Linked DNA regions of Massilia litorea. The protein of the gene in region 1 interacts with the protein of each later gene in a pairwise test. Links are inferred from orthologs where the notes say so. Each region holds a gene or a part of one and is shown in the gene's direction. Other genes may lie near its edges.

What was found.
Region 2: the proteins of LPB04_RS07675 (region 1) and LPB04_RS10655 interact in binary tests that used the Escherichia coli proteins (3 or more experiments, as listed by UniProt). The link is inferred for Massilia litorea from one-to-one orthologs.

Annotation. Positions count from the first base shown.
Region 1 is NZ_CP062941.1:1,726,262-1,733,174, forward strand. What follows is about bases 2,374-5,258. They hold LPB04_RS07675 (glutamate-5-semialdehyde dehydrogenase), read left to right. Parts: upstream 2,374-3,125; coding sequence 3,126-4,391; downstream 4,392-5,258. Other genes in these bases: holA (DNA polymerase III subunit delta), read left to right, coding at 2,374-3,013; LPB04_RS07680 (CopD family protein), read left to right, coding at 4,417-4,830; LPB04_RS07685 (THUMP domain-containing class I SAM-dependent RNA methyltransferase), read left to right, coding at 5,028-5,258. Also shown: leuS (leucine--tRNA ligase), read left to right, coding at 1-1,473; LPB04_RS07665 (LPS-assembly lipoprotein LptE), read left to right, coding at 1,477-1,992; more of holA, read left to right, coding at 2,000-2,373; more of LPB04_RS07685, read left to right, coding at 5,259-6,242; LPB04_RS07690 (multidrug effflux MFS transporter), read left to right, coding at 6,246-6,913. UniProt on the Escherichia coli protein: Catalyzes the NADPH-dependent reduction of L-glutamate 5-phosphate into L-glutamate 5-semialdehyde and phosphate. The product spontaneously undergoes cyclization to form 1-pyrroline-5-carboxylate.
Region 2 is NZ_CP062941.1:2,395,622-2,402,649, forward strand. The notes cover bases 1,823-4,822. They hold LPB04_RS10655 (sulfate/molybdate ABC transporter ATP-binding protein), read left to right. Parts: upstream 1,823-2,785; coding sequence 2,786-3,859; downstream 3,860-4,822. Other genes in these bases: cysT (sulfate ABC transporter permease subunit CysT), read left to right, coding at 1,823-1,884; cysW (sulfate ABC transporter permease subunit CysW), read left to right, coding at 1,881-2,789; LPB04_RS10660 (CysB family HTH-type transcriptional regulator), read left to right, coding at 3,856-4,791. In the rest of the region: LPB04_RS10640 (sulfite exporter TauE/SafE family protein), read left to right, coding at 147-920; more of cysT, read left to right, coding at 1,045-1,822; LPB04_RS10665 (aldo/keto reductase), read right to left, coding at 4,959-6,005; LPB04_RS10670 (quinone-dependent dihydroorotate dehydrogenase), read right to left, coding at 6,016-7,028. UniProt on the Escherichia coli protein: Part of the ABC transporter complex CysAWTP involved in sulfate/thiosulfate import. Responsible for energy coupling to the transport system.

The DNA of each region.
Region 1 (6,913 bases):
GAACACGGCCGTACCATCAACTCGGGCAAATATGACGGCCTCGATTACACGGCGGCCGTGAATGCGGTGTCGGGCGACCTCGCCGCCCAGGGGCTGGGCGACAAGAAGGTCACCTTCCGCCTGCGCGACTGGGGCATCTCGCGCCAGCGCTACTGGGGCACGCCGATCCCGATGATCCACTGCCTTGAGTGCGGCACGGTGCCGGTGCCGGAAGCCGACCTGCCGGTCGTGCTGCCCGAGCACCTGGTCCCGGACGGCACCGGCAACCCGCTGAACAAGGACGAAGCCTTCCTCGCCTGCTCCTGCCCGAAATGCGGCAAGCCGGCGCGCCGCGAGACCGACACGATGGACACCTTCATCGATTCGTCCTGGTACTACATGCGCTATACCTCGCCGGGCTCGAACGATGCCATGGTCGACGCCCGCAACGATTACTGGATGCCGATGGACCAGTACATCGGCGGCATCGAGCACGCCGTCATGCACCTGCTGTACGCGCGCTTCTGGACCAAGGTCATGCGCGACTTCGGCCTGGTGAAATTCGACGAACCCTTCGTCAACCTGCTCACCCAGGGCATGGTCCTGAACGAGACCTATTATCGCGAAGACGCCTCGGGCAAGAAGACCTGGTACAACCCGGCCGACGTCGAACTGACCTTTGACGACAAGGGCCGTCCGCAGAACGCGGTGCTGAAGGCCGACGGCCAGCCGGTCACCATCGGCGGCACCGAGAAGATGTCGAAGTCGAAGAACAACGGCATCGACCCGCAGGCGCAGATCGAGCAGTACGGCGCCGACACCGCGCGCCTGTTCACGATGTTCGCCTCGCCGCCTGAGCAGACCCTGGAGTGGTCGAACAGCGGCGTCGAAGGCGCCAGCCGCTTCCTGCGCCGCGTCTGGGCCTATGGCTACGCACAGCGCGAGCGCATTGCCGCCGCGCTGGCCGCGGGCGAATCGACTGCGGGCTTCGACGATGCCCAGAAGACCCTGCGCCGCGAAGTGCACAAGGTCCTGCAGCAGGCCGACTACGATTTGAAGCGCATCCAGTACAACACGGTCGTCTCGGCCTGCATGAAGATGCTCAACACCCTGGAGTCGGCAAAGCTGGCCGACGGTGCGGCGTCCGACGCGGTCATTGCCGAAGGCTTCTCGATCTTCCTGCGTTTGCTGAACCCGGTCGCGCCGCATATCACCCACGCGCTGTGGCAGGACCTGGGTTATGCCGGCGTCCATGGCGACATCCTGAACGTGCAGTGGCCGCAAGTCGACGCGCAAGCGCTCGAGCAATCCGAGATCGAGATGATGATCCAGGTGAACGGCAAGCTGCGCGGCTCGGTGAAGGTGGCCAAGGACGCCGACAAGGCGGCGATCGAAGCGGCGGCACTCAGCTCCGAGGCGGTCCAGAAGTTCATCGAAGGCACGCCGAAGAAGGTCATCGTCGTGCCCGGCAAACTCGTCAACATCGTGGTCTAAGACATGCGCGCTCACACCTCCTACTTTGCGCGCGCCTGTGCGGCGCTGCTGCTGGTCACGACGCTGTCCGCCTGCGGCTTCCACCTGCGCGGTTCGGACGGCGCGTACAACATGCCGTTTTCGAGCATCTACCTGGCCTTCGGCGAGACTTCGCCGCTGGGCAATGAGCTCAAGCGCAACCTGCGCGCGATCGACAAGGTCGTCATCGCGACCACGCCGAAGGATGCGCAGGCGCGCTTCGAAGTGATTTCCGAAGCGCGCAACAAGGCGGTCCTGTCGCTGAACAACCTGGGCCGCGTGCGCGAATACCTGCTGACCTACACGCTCGTATTCCAGGTGCGCGACGCGACCGGCAACCTGCTGCTGGGGCCGACCGAGATCACGCTGCGCCGCAATCTCGCCTTCAGCGAGGAAGCCCTGCTGGCCAAGGAAGGCGAAGAAGCGCTGCTGTACCGCGACATGCAGTCCGACCTGGTGCAGCAGATCATGCGCCGCCTGGCCGCGCTGAAGCCACAGTGAGAGCGTAATGCAATTGAGGCCCGAGGCGCTCGAGCCCCATCTCGCGAAGGGGCTCGCGCCGCTGTATGTGATCACCAGCGACGAACACCTGCTGGCGCTGGAAGCGGCCGATAAGATCCGCCGCGCCGCGCGTGCGGCCGGCCATACCGAACGCGACGTGCTCACCGTCGAGCGCACCTTCAAATGGGGAGAATTGCTGGCGGCGAACCAGGCTTTATCGCTGTTCGGCGACAAGAAGCTGATCGAGCTGCGCATCCCGAGCGGCAAGCCAGGCAAGGACGGCAGCGCCGCCCTGCAGGCCTATGCGAAAGACCTCAGTCCCGACAACCTGACACTGATCACGCTGCCCAAGCTCGACTGGCAGACAGCCAAGGCCTCGTGGGTGGCCTCGCTGCAGCAGGCGGCGGTCTACATCGAGATCCCGAACGTGGAACGCGCGCAGCTGCCGGGCTGGATCGGCCAGCGCTTGAGTGCCCAGGGCCAGAGCGCGGACCGCACGGCGCTCGACTTCATCGCCGACCGGGTCGAAGGCAACCTGCTGGCCGCGCACCAGGAAATCCAGAAGCTGGGCCTGCTGCACGAGCCGGGCAAGCTGAGTTTCGAGCAGGTGCAGGATGCGGTGCTGAACGTGGCGCGCTATGACGTGTTCAAATTGTCGGAAGCGATGCTGATGGGCGACCCCTCCCGTCTGGCGCGCATGCTCGAGGGTTTGAAAGGGGAGGGCGAAGCCTTGCCGCTGGTGTTGTGGGCCGTCTCCGAAGAAATCCGCACGCTGTTAAAATTGAAGGCCGGGATGGCGCAGGGGCGGCCGCTCGGCGCGATGCTGAAGGAATACCGCATCTGGGGACCGCGCGAACGGATGATGGATCCGGCCCTGCGGCGCATCTCCCTGAGTACGCTGGAGGCGGCGCTGCAGGAGGCGGCGCAGGTCGACAAGATGGTCAAGGGTTTACGGGCCAGAGCCTTTGCGGGCGATGCCTGGGATGCGATGTTGCAGCTGGCCTTGAAGGTGGCCAGGTAGGGTGGGTATTCATGCCCACGCGGTACGACGTCGGCATACTGCATCATCTGTTTCATACTTTGCGCTGCATCCTCCCGCTAACCCAACGCTCAACGCAACTGGAATCGACACGATGGACATCACCGACTACATGCACACGCTGGGCCGCCAGGCCCGCGCCGCTTCGCGTGCGATGGCGCGCGCCGACGGCGCCACCCGCAACCGCGCGCTGATCCTGATCGCCGAGGCCATCGAACGCGAGGCCGCGCAGCTGTCCGCCGCCAACGGGCTCGACCTCGACGCCGCGCGCGCCGCCGGCCTGGCGCCGGCGCTGCTCGACCGCCTGGCCCTGTCGCCGTCCGCGATTGCGACCATGGTCGAAGGCCTGCGCCAGATCGCTACCTTGCCGGACCCGATCGGCGAGATCTCGAACATGAAGTCGCGCCCGAGCGGCATCCAGGTCGGCCAGATGCGCGTGCCGCTGGGCGTGATCGGCATCATCTACGAAGCGCGCCCCAACGTGACGGTCGATGCGGCCGGCCTGTGCATCAAGAGCGGCAACGCGGCGATCTTGCGCGGCGGCTCGGAAGCGATCCACTGCAACCGCGCGCTGGCGAAACTCGTCACCGAAGGTCTGAGCAAGGCCGGCCTGCCGCTGGAAGCGGTGCAGGTGGTCAACACGACCGACCGCGCCGCCGTCGGCACCCTGATCACGATGCCGCAGTATGTCGACGTCATCGTGCCGCGCGGCGGCAAGGGCCTGATCGCGCGCCTGATCGAAGAGGCCACGGTCCCGATGATCAAGCACCTTGACGGCATCTGCCACGTCTACATCGACGACAAGGCCGACATCGCGAAAGCGCTGCCGATCGCCTTCAACGCCAAATGCCACCGCTACGGCACGTGTAATACGATGGAAACGCTGCTGGTCGCCCGTTCGGTGGCGCCGACAGTCCTGCCGCAGCTCGCTGAGCTCTACAAGACGAAGGAAGTCGAGTTGCGCGCCGATGACGAGGCGCGCGCGATCCTGGCCGGCTACCCGCACCTGACTGCCGCCGTCGAGGAAGACTGGAGCACCGAATACCTGGCCCCGATCCTTGCCGTGAAGGTCGTCGCTGGCATCGAGGAGGCGATGGACCACATCGACCGCTACTCGTCGAAGCACACCGAAGCCATCGTCACCGAAGACTACAGCGCGGCCTTGCGTTTCCTGCGCGAAGTCGACTCGGCTTCGGTGATGGTGAACGCCTCGACCCGCTTTGCCGACGGTTTTGAATATGGCCTGGGCGCCGAGATCGGGATCTCGAACGACAAGCTGCATGCGCGCGGTCCGGTCGGGCTGGAAGGGCTGACTTCCCTGAAATACGTGGTGTTCGGCCACGGCGAAGTACGCAACTAAGCATAAGAACAACTACAGGAACCCCATGTACCTCTGGATCAAGGCCTTCCACATCGTCTTCATCGCCTCCTGGTTCGCCGGCCTGTTCTACCTGCCGCGCATCTACGTCAACCTGGCGCAGGAAACCGACGCCGCCGCGAGCACCCGCCTGCTCGGCATGGCGCGCCGCCTGTACCGTTTTACGTCGATGCTGGCGCTTCCGGCGCTGCTGCTGGGCCTCTGGTTATGGCTGGGCTTTGACATCAAGGGCGGCTGGCTGCATGCGAAACTGGCGCTGGTGCTACTCGCGATCGGCTACCATCATGCCTGCGGCTCGATCTTGAAGAAATTCGAGGCCGGCGTGAACCAGCGCAGTCATAAATGGTTCCGCTGGTTTAACGAGGTGCCGGTGGTGTTGCTGACGCTGATCGTGATCCTGGTGGTCGTCAAGCCGTTTTAATGTTCGACCGAGAGGTCATCCGCGAGACGCATCCGTGCGTTGGCCGCCGCATAACGTAGGGTGGGCTCCGCCCACGCGGTTCACCGCATGACCACCGTCGGCTCGTCCGCAAGAACGCACCGCACAAGAACCAACCGGCCGGCAGCGCAGGCGCTCCCGGCTTTTACTTTTTTAATCAACGGACAAAGGGTACCCCCATGACCTCCTATTTTTGCCCCTGCCCCCGCGGCATGGAAGCGGCACTCGCCGAAGAACTCACTGAAATCGCGGCCGCCCACAGCCCCACCCTGAAAGTCCACAACCAGGTCCCCGGCGGCGTGCACTGCTCCGGTACCCTGGTCGACGCCTACCGCGTCAACCTGCACTCGCGCATCGCCTCAAGGGTGCTGATGCGCATGGGCCAGCGCAGCTACAACAACGAAAACGACATCTACGACCTGGTGCTCGAGCAGCCCTGGGAAGACTGGTTCGGCGTCGAGCACACGATCCGCGTCGACGTCACCGCCGTGAAGTCGCCGTTGAAAAGCCTCGAGTTCACGACCCTGAAAATCAAGGACGCGATCTGCGACCGCTTCCGCGACATGTTCAACAAGCGGCCGTCGGTCGACACGCGCGAGCCGGACATGCGCATCGTCGGCTTCCTCGACCAGCGCAATTTCATCATCTACCTCGACACCTCGGGCGAGGCGCTCTTCAAGCGCGGCTGGCGCGAAGAGACGGGCGACGCGCCGCTGCGCGAGAACCTGGCCGCCGGCATGCTGCGCGTCTCGGGCTGGAAGCCGGGCGTTCCCCTGTTCGACCCGATGTGCGGTTCGGGCACGATCCTGATCGAGGCGGCGCAAATGGTGCAGGGCATCCCGGCCGGCGCCCGCCGCCACTTCGCCTTCGAAAAATTCCATGACTTCGAGCGCGAAGCCTGGCAAGAGATGAAGGCCGCCATCAAAGCCAATCCGCTGCCGGGCGAGCCGACCATCTTCGGCTCCGACATCTCGGGCGACATGGTGGAAATGACCCGCCACAACCTGAAAATAGCCGGCATCCAGTTCGACGTGCCCTTGAAGCAGATCGAAGCGCAGCACGTCAGTCCACCGGTCGACGGTCCCGGCATCCTGCTGACCAATCCGCCCTATGGCGAGCGGATCGGCGTGCGCGGCGACTCGACGATGGCGCCGGACGAGATGGCGGTGTCCTTCTATTCCGCGCTCGGCACCACGCTCAAGCAGCGCTTCGCCGGCTGGACCGTGTTCCTGTTCACGGCCGACCTGTCGCTGCCCAAACTGCTGCGCCTGAAGGAGGCGCGCAAGACGCCGTTCTTCAACGGCGCCCTGGAATGCCGCCTGTTCCGCTTTGATATGGTGGCCGGCTACAACCGCCGCGAGGAGGCCAAGCCGAAACAGAGCCCGCAGGAATAAGCGATGCTGCCGCCGACCGATCCCGACCAGCTGCCGAAAGACCCCGTGGTCCCGGTGCCGCTGCCGGCGCCGCACAAGATCGTCATGCTGTCGGCCGGCGGCCTGGCGACCCTGCTGGCGGGATTGTCGATGCTCGGCCCGTTTTCCATCGACGCCTACCTGCCGGCCTTCCCGCAGATCATGGCGAACCTGCACGCGTCGAGCATCCAGGTGCAGCAGACGCTGACGGCCTACATGCTCGCCTTTTCCGGCATGGTGCTGTGGCATGGCGCGCTGTCGGACGCCTTCGGACGACGCAACGTGATCCTGGTGGCGCTGGTCGTGTTCGCGATCGGCACCTTCGGCTGCGCGGCGGCATCGACCGTCCACTACCTGTGGGTGTTCCGGATCATGCAGGGGGTGTCGGCGGGGGCGGGCGTCGTGGTCGGGCGCGCCATCATCCGCGACCTCTATTCGGGCGCGGGCGCGGCGCGGCTGCTGTCGATGGTGACGATGATCTTCTCGATCGCACCGGCCATCGCGCCCGTGCTGGGCGGCTGGATCGTCACCTGGTTCGACTGGCGCGCCATCTTCCTCGCGCTGTGCGCCTATACGCTGGTGCTGGGCTGGGTGTGCTGGCAGCACCTGCCGGAAACGGTACCGCAAGCGAAGCGCCAGCCCTTCAATCCGCG
Region 2 (7,028 bases), 670 kb from region 1 along the record:
CGGTGATCCGCGTGGGCACAAGTGCCCACCCTACGTTATTTTCCGAATATCGACTCGCGGCTGCGATACCCCCATTCCCACTGTACGCATAAGTAAATAAGAAACCCATCGTTTGTCCCACGGCTGACCCAGCTTACCCTTGGGGCATGTTGATGACTTATATTACGGCCGGCTTTGCCGTCGGCTTGCTGGTCGGAATGACCGGCGTGGGTGGCGGCTCGCTGATGACGCCGCTCCTGACCTTGCTGTTCGGCATCTCTCCGACCGTCGCGGTCGGCACCGATCTCGCCTTTGCGTCGATCACCAAGAGCGCCGGCACCATTACCCACCGTTTCAATGGCACCGTCAACTGGGCCATCGTACGCCGCCTGTGCCTGGGCGCGCTGCCGGCTGCGTTGATCGCGACCCTGATCCTGAGCCAGTTCGGCGCGCTCGACGCACGCATCGGCCAGATCATCCGCTATTCCATCGCCGGCTCGGTCATGCTGACCGTCGTCGCATTGCTGTTCCGCCGCCGCATGCTGGCCTGGATCAAGGCCCACCCCGAGCGCCAGCTGCAGGGCAAGGCCTTGAGCGCGGCCACGATCATCGCCGGCGCGGTGCTCGGTACCCTCGTCACCGTGTCCTCGATCGGCGCCGGCGCCGTCGGCGCGACCCTGCTTGTCATGCTGTATCCAAAACTGACCCCGGCCGAAGTGGCCGGCACCGACATCGCCTACGCCGTGCCGCTGACCGCGATTGCCGCCGCCGGCCACTGGTGGCTGGGTTCGATCGACTGGACGCTGCTGGTCACCCTGCTCATCGGTTCCCTGCCGGGCATTACCCTTGGCTCGATGCTGGCCCGCAAGGTGCCGGAACGCTTCCTGCGCGCGCTACTGGCGATGACGCTGACCGGCGTCGCCTTCAAGCTGATCTATTAAACGGTGCAGGCTTCACCACGCTAATAGCATTATTCATCTATACAAATGAAGATTCCTTCGTTTGGTTTATGAGCCGTAGGTGAGATTATTACAGTCCATTAGAAGAATTTGTAATAAGGACGCTATGCCTTCACTTACGCGCGCGCCGGGCCGGGTCATCCCCGGCTTCGGACTGTCGCTCGGGTTCACGATCTTTTATCTCGCGCTGATCGTCCTGATCCCGCTGTCGGCCGTCTTCCTGAAAACGTTCACGATGACCTGGGAAGCGTTCTGGACGGCGGTTTCGTCCGAGCGCGTGGTCGCCTCCTATAAGCTCAGCTTCGGCGCCTCGTTGATCGCGGCCGGCCTGAACGTGATTTTCGGCGGCATCGTTGCCTGGGTGCTGGTGCGCTACAAGTTCCCCGGTAAACGCTTCATCGACGCCCTGGTCGACCTGCCGTTCGCGCTGCCGACCGCCGTGGCCGGCATCACCCTGACCGCCCTGTATTCGAACAATGGCTGGATCGGCAAATACCTCGAACAGTTCGGGATCAAGGTCGCTTTTACCCCGCTCGGCGTGGTGGTGGCGCTGACCTTCATCGGCCTGCCTTTCGTGGTGCGCACGGTGCAGCCGGTGCTGGAAGAAGCCGAGCGCGAACTGGAAGAAGCGGCCGCCAGCCTGGGCGCGAGCCCGCTGCAGACCTTCTTCCGCGTGATCTTGCCCTCGATCGTGCCGGCCCTGCTGACCGGCTTCGCGCTCGCCTTTGCGCGCGCCACCGGAGAGTATGGTTCCGTCATCTTCATCGCCGGCAACCTGCCGATGGTGTCCGAGATCACGCCGCTCTTCATCATCACCAAACTGGAGCAGTACGACTACGCCGGCGCCACCGCGATCGCGGTCGTGATGCTGGTCGTCTCGTTCATCCTGCTCCTGACGATCAACCTGTTGCAGGCCTGGACCCGCAGAAGGGCAGGCAAGAAATGAGCGCAGTCCTGGATAAACCACTCGCGACGCCGCAAACCGCCACGCGTCCCGTGAAAACCAATGCCTTCGAGCCGAACTGGGTGCGCTACACCCTGATCGCCGTCGCGCTGCTGTTCCTGACCCTGTTCCTGTTCGTGCCGCTGGTCGCCGTGTTCACCGAAGCGCTGAAAAAGGGCTGGGATACCTATGTCGCATCGGTGCTCGACCCGGACGCGATTTCCGCCATCAAGCTGACGCTGATCGCCGCCGGCATCGCGGTGCCGCTGAACCTGGTCTTCGGCGTGGCCGCAGCGTGGTGTATCGCCAAGTTCGACTTCAAGGGCAAAAGCATCCTGCTGACCCTGATCGACCTGCCGTTCTCGGTCTCGCCGGTGATCGCGGGCCTGATCTACGTGCTGCTGTTCGGCGCCCAGGGCTGGTTCGGGCAGTGGCTGATGGACCACGACATCAAGATCCTGTTCGCGGTGCCGGGCATCGTGCTGGCGACCGTTTTTATTACCTTCCCGTTCGTCGCACGCGAGCTCATTCCCTTGATGCAGCAACAGGGAACCGAGGAAGAAGAAGCGGCGCTGGTGCTGGGCGCCTCGGGCTGGCAGACCTTCTGGCGCGTGACGCTCCCGAACATCAAATGGGGCCTGCTGTACGGCGTCATCCTGTGCAATGCGCGGGCGATGGGCGAGTTCGGCGCCGTATCCGTGGTGTCCGGCCACATCCGCGGCGAGACCAACACCATGCCGCTGCAGGTCGAGATTCTCTATAACGAATACAACTTCACGGCCGCGTTTGCGATCGCATCCTTGCTGGCGCTGCTCGCGCTGGTGACGCTGGCCGTCAAGTCCTTTATCGAATGGCGTCTGCACCTGTCGATGCGTGCCGACGCCGGTACACCGGAGCGCCCGCAATGACGATCGAAGTCCAACACATCCGCAAGCAGTTCGGCCAGTTCCAGGCGCTCGACGACGTCTCGCTGCAATTCCCGAACGGCGAACTGACCGCCTTGCTCGGCCCCTCGGGCTGCGGCAAGACCACGCTGCTGCGCATCATCGCCGGCCTCGAGCATCCGGACAGCGGCTCGGTGCTGCTCGACGGCCAGGATGCGTCGAGCAGCCATGTGCGCGAGCGCCAGGTCGGCTTCGTGTTCCAGCACTACGCGCTGTTCAAGCACATGACGGTGTTCGAGAACGTCGCCTTCGGTTTGCGCGTGCGTCCGCGCCGCGAGCGCCCGTCGGAGCAGCAGATCCGCGACAAAGTAAAACAGCTGCTGGAACTGGTGCAGCTCGACTGGATCGCCGACCGCTATCCGCCGCAGCTGTCGGGCGGCCAGCGCCAGCGCATTGCCTTGGCGCGTGCGCTGGCTGTCGAGCCGCGCGTGCTGTTATTGGATGAACCGTTCGGCGCGCTGGACGCCAAGGTGAGGAAGGAACTGCGCCGCTGGCTGCGCCGCCTGCACGACGACCTGCACGTGACCTCGATCTTCGTCACCCACGACCAGGAAGAAGCGCTCGAAGTGGCGGACCAGGTGGTCGTCATGAACAAGGGCCGCGTCGAGCAGCTGGGCACGCCGGCGAGCGTCTACAACGCGCCCGCATCGCCCTTCGTCTACAGCTTCCTCGGCAACGTCAACCTGTTCCACGGCCGCGTGCACGATGGCGTGCTGGCCAGCGGCGATGCGCTGTTCGACGCGCCCGGCCATGGTGGCGTGCAGAACGCCGACGGCATCGGCTATGTGCGTCCGCACGACCTCGACGTCGAACGCTACACGCCGGGGCAGCAGGGCATCGTCGTGAAACTGCGCCGCGCGCATGCGATCGGCCCGCTGGCCCAGCTCGACCTCGAACGCGCCGACAATGCCCAGCTGATCGAAGCCGTGATTCCGAACGAGCGCTTCGCCGGCCTCGGCCTGAAGGAAGGCGAGACCCTGGTCGTGCGTCCGCGCCAGATCCAGGTATTCGTCGACGAAGGAGGCGGCATATGAACTTCCAGCAGCTGCGTTCGGTGCGCGAAGCGGCGCGCCGCAATTTCAACCTCACCGACGTGGCCGCTGCGCTGTTCACCTCGCAGCCCGGCGTGTCGCGCCAGATCCGCGAGCTCGAGGACGAACTCGGCGTCGTCATTTTCGAACGCAACGGCAAGCGCCTGACCGGCCTGACCGCGCCCGGCAAAGGCATCCTCAAAATCGTCGAGCGCCTGCTGGTGGAAGCGGAAAACCTGTCGCAGGCGAGCCAGGAATATTCGGCCCAGGACAGCGGCACGCTGACCATCGCCGTCACCCACACGCAAGCGCGCTACGCGCTGCCGCAGGTGGTGCAGTCCTTCCGCAACGCCTTTCCGAACGTGCGCATCGCCTTGCAACAAAGCGCGCCGGAACACATCGCGGAATACGTGCTGTCGGGACGTGCCGACATCGGCATCGCCACCGAAGGTTTGTCGGCGTTTCCGGACCTGGTCTCGTTCCCGTGCTACCGCTGGAGCCACGTCGTCGTGGCGCCGGACGGGCATCCGCTGCTGAATAAAATGCCGCTGCGGCTGGAAGACCTGGCCGAGTATCCCTTGATTACCTACGACGTTGGCTACACCGGCCGCGGCCATATCGACGATGCCTTCAGCAAGGCTGGACTGGCGCCGGACATGGTCTTGACCGCCATGGATTCGGACGTCATCAAGCAGTATGTGTCGCTGGGGATGGGGGTCGGGATCATTGCGTCGATGGCCTTCGACAATGGGCGCGACAAGGGGCTGCGGGCGATCGAATCGTCGCACCTGTTTGCGCCAAATGTGACGCGGCTGGCCGTGCGGCGCGGGGCTTACCTGCGCGCGTATGCCTACCACTTCATCGAACGTTTCGCGCCGGGGTTTACGCGGGCGGATATCGAGCGCTCGCTGGCGGACGAGGCGGTGGCGATTTAGAGGGTGTCGGGGCGGGCGCAGCTGAGCGGCGGATAACGATCACCGCGTGGGCGGGGGACCCGTCCACCCTGCGTCCCTTCTTTTGACCTTGGCTTCAAACGCAGGGATTGTAAGGCGGGCGGCTTTGCCGCCCACGCGTTCAACGAACGTGCGAATGTCGAAAAACCTTATTGACCTGGATTTGTAATCCGCGCATGAATCGCATCGATCGCGGCCACCACCTCGGCCGACAACACGATCTCCGCCGCATCGATGTTCTCCTTCAGCTGTTCCAGCGTCGTCGCCCCGATGATGGTCGCCCCCACGAACCAGCGCGAATAACACCATGCCAGCGCCATCTGCGCCGGCGTCAAGCCGTTTGCCCGCGCCAGCGCCGCATACTCGGCGGTCGCCGCCAGCGTCTCGGGCCGCACGTAGCGCGGACTCCAGTTCGGCGGGAAGATCGTCAGGCGGCCATGCGCCTTCGGATCGTCGAGGTACTTCGCCGTCAGCTGTCCGAACGCCAGCGGACTGTAGGCCAGCAGGCTCACATCGGTCCGGAAGCAGGTCTCGTCGAGCAAGGACGTTTCGAACGCGCGCGCGGTGAGGTTATATAAATTCTGGATCGTCGCAATCCGCGGCAGGCCGCGCATCTCGGCCTGCTTCACATATTCGCACACGCCCCACGAGCTCTCGTTCGACACGCCGATCTCGCGGATCTTGCCCGCCTTGACCAGTTCGCCGAGTGCGCCCAGCGTCTCCTCGATCGGCACGCTGCTGCGCTCGCGCTTCGGATCGAAACTGTTGGCCCCGAAGATCGGCAGGTTACGGCTCGGCCAATGGATCTGGTACAGGTCGATGTAGTCCGTCTGCAGGCGCTGCAGGCTCGTCTCGACCGCCGCGCGTACGTTGGCCGCGTCGAGGTCGTGCCCTGCGCCGCGGATCCAGCCCATGTTCGCATTCGGCCCCGCGATCTTCGAGGCGATCACCAGCTCGTCGCGGCGGCCGCGTGCCTTCAGCCAGCTGCCGATGAAGCGCTCCGTGGAACCCTGCGTCTCGGCGCGGCCCATCACCGGATACATCTCCGCAGTGTCGATGAAATTGATGCCGCGTTCGACCGCGTAGTCGAGCTGGCGGTGGGCCTCAAGCTCCGTGTTCTGCTCGCCGAAGGTCATGGTGCCGAGGCAGACCTTCGACACCATCAACTCGCTGCGTCCCAAGCGTTTGCGTTCCATATGTGGCTCCTTATGCGCGCAGCGCGTCGGCGCATTCGCGCACCAGGGACGGGCCGCGGTAGATCAGGCCACTATACAGCTGCACCAGCTGGGCGCCGGCCGCGATTTTTTCCTTCGCGTCCTTCCCCGACAGGATGCCGCCGACGCCGATGATCGGCACCGCGTTGCCAAGCTCCTTCTTCATCGCGCGAATGACGATGTTCGACAGGTCGAACACGGGCGCACCCGAGACGCCGCCGGTTTCATGGCCGTGCTTGTAGCGCTCGACGTCGCGGCGGTTCAGCGTCGTATTTGTCGCGATGACGCCGTCGATCCGGTGGCGCAGCAGGGCGCCGGCGATGTCGCGGATCTGCTCGGCGTCGATGTCCGGTGCGATCTTCAAAGCCAGCGGCACGTAGCGGCCGTGCTGGTCGGCCAGGCGCGTCTGTTCCGCCTTCAGCTGCGTGAGCAGGGCGTCGAGTTCCGAAGCGCCCTGCAGCTGGCGCAGGTTCTTCGTGTTCGGCGACGAGATGTTGACCGTGACGTAGCTCGCGTAGGGATAGACCTTGCGCAGGCATGCGAGGTAGTCGTCGGCGGCGCGCTCGATCGGGGTGTCGGCGTTCTTGCCGATGTTCAGGCCGAGCACGCCCTGCTTTTCCTGATAAAAACGGGAAGCCTGCACATTGGCGACGAAGGCGTCGACGCCGCCGTTATTGAAACCCATGCGGTTGATGATGCCGCGTGCGGCCGGCACGCGGAACATGCGCGGCTTCGGGTTGCCCGCCTGGGCGCGCGGCGTCACGGTGCCGATCTCGATCGAGCCGAAGCCCAACGCAGCCAGGCCATCGATGTAGGCGCCGTCCTTGTCCAGGCCTGCCGCCAGGCCGACCGGGTTCGGGAAGGTGATGCCCATCACGGTACGCGGATCGGGCGCAGGCTTCTTGAACATCCCCGTCATGCCGCGCTGGGCGGCGTTACGCAGGGCCGGCAGGGTCAGGTTGTGTGCGGTTTCCGCAGGCAGCCGGAACAGCAGGGGACGGGCGA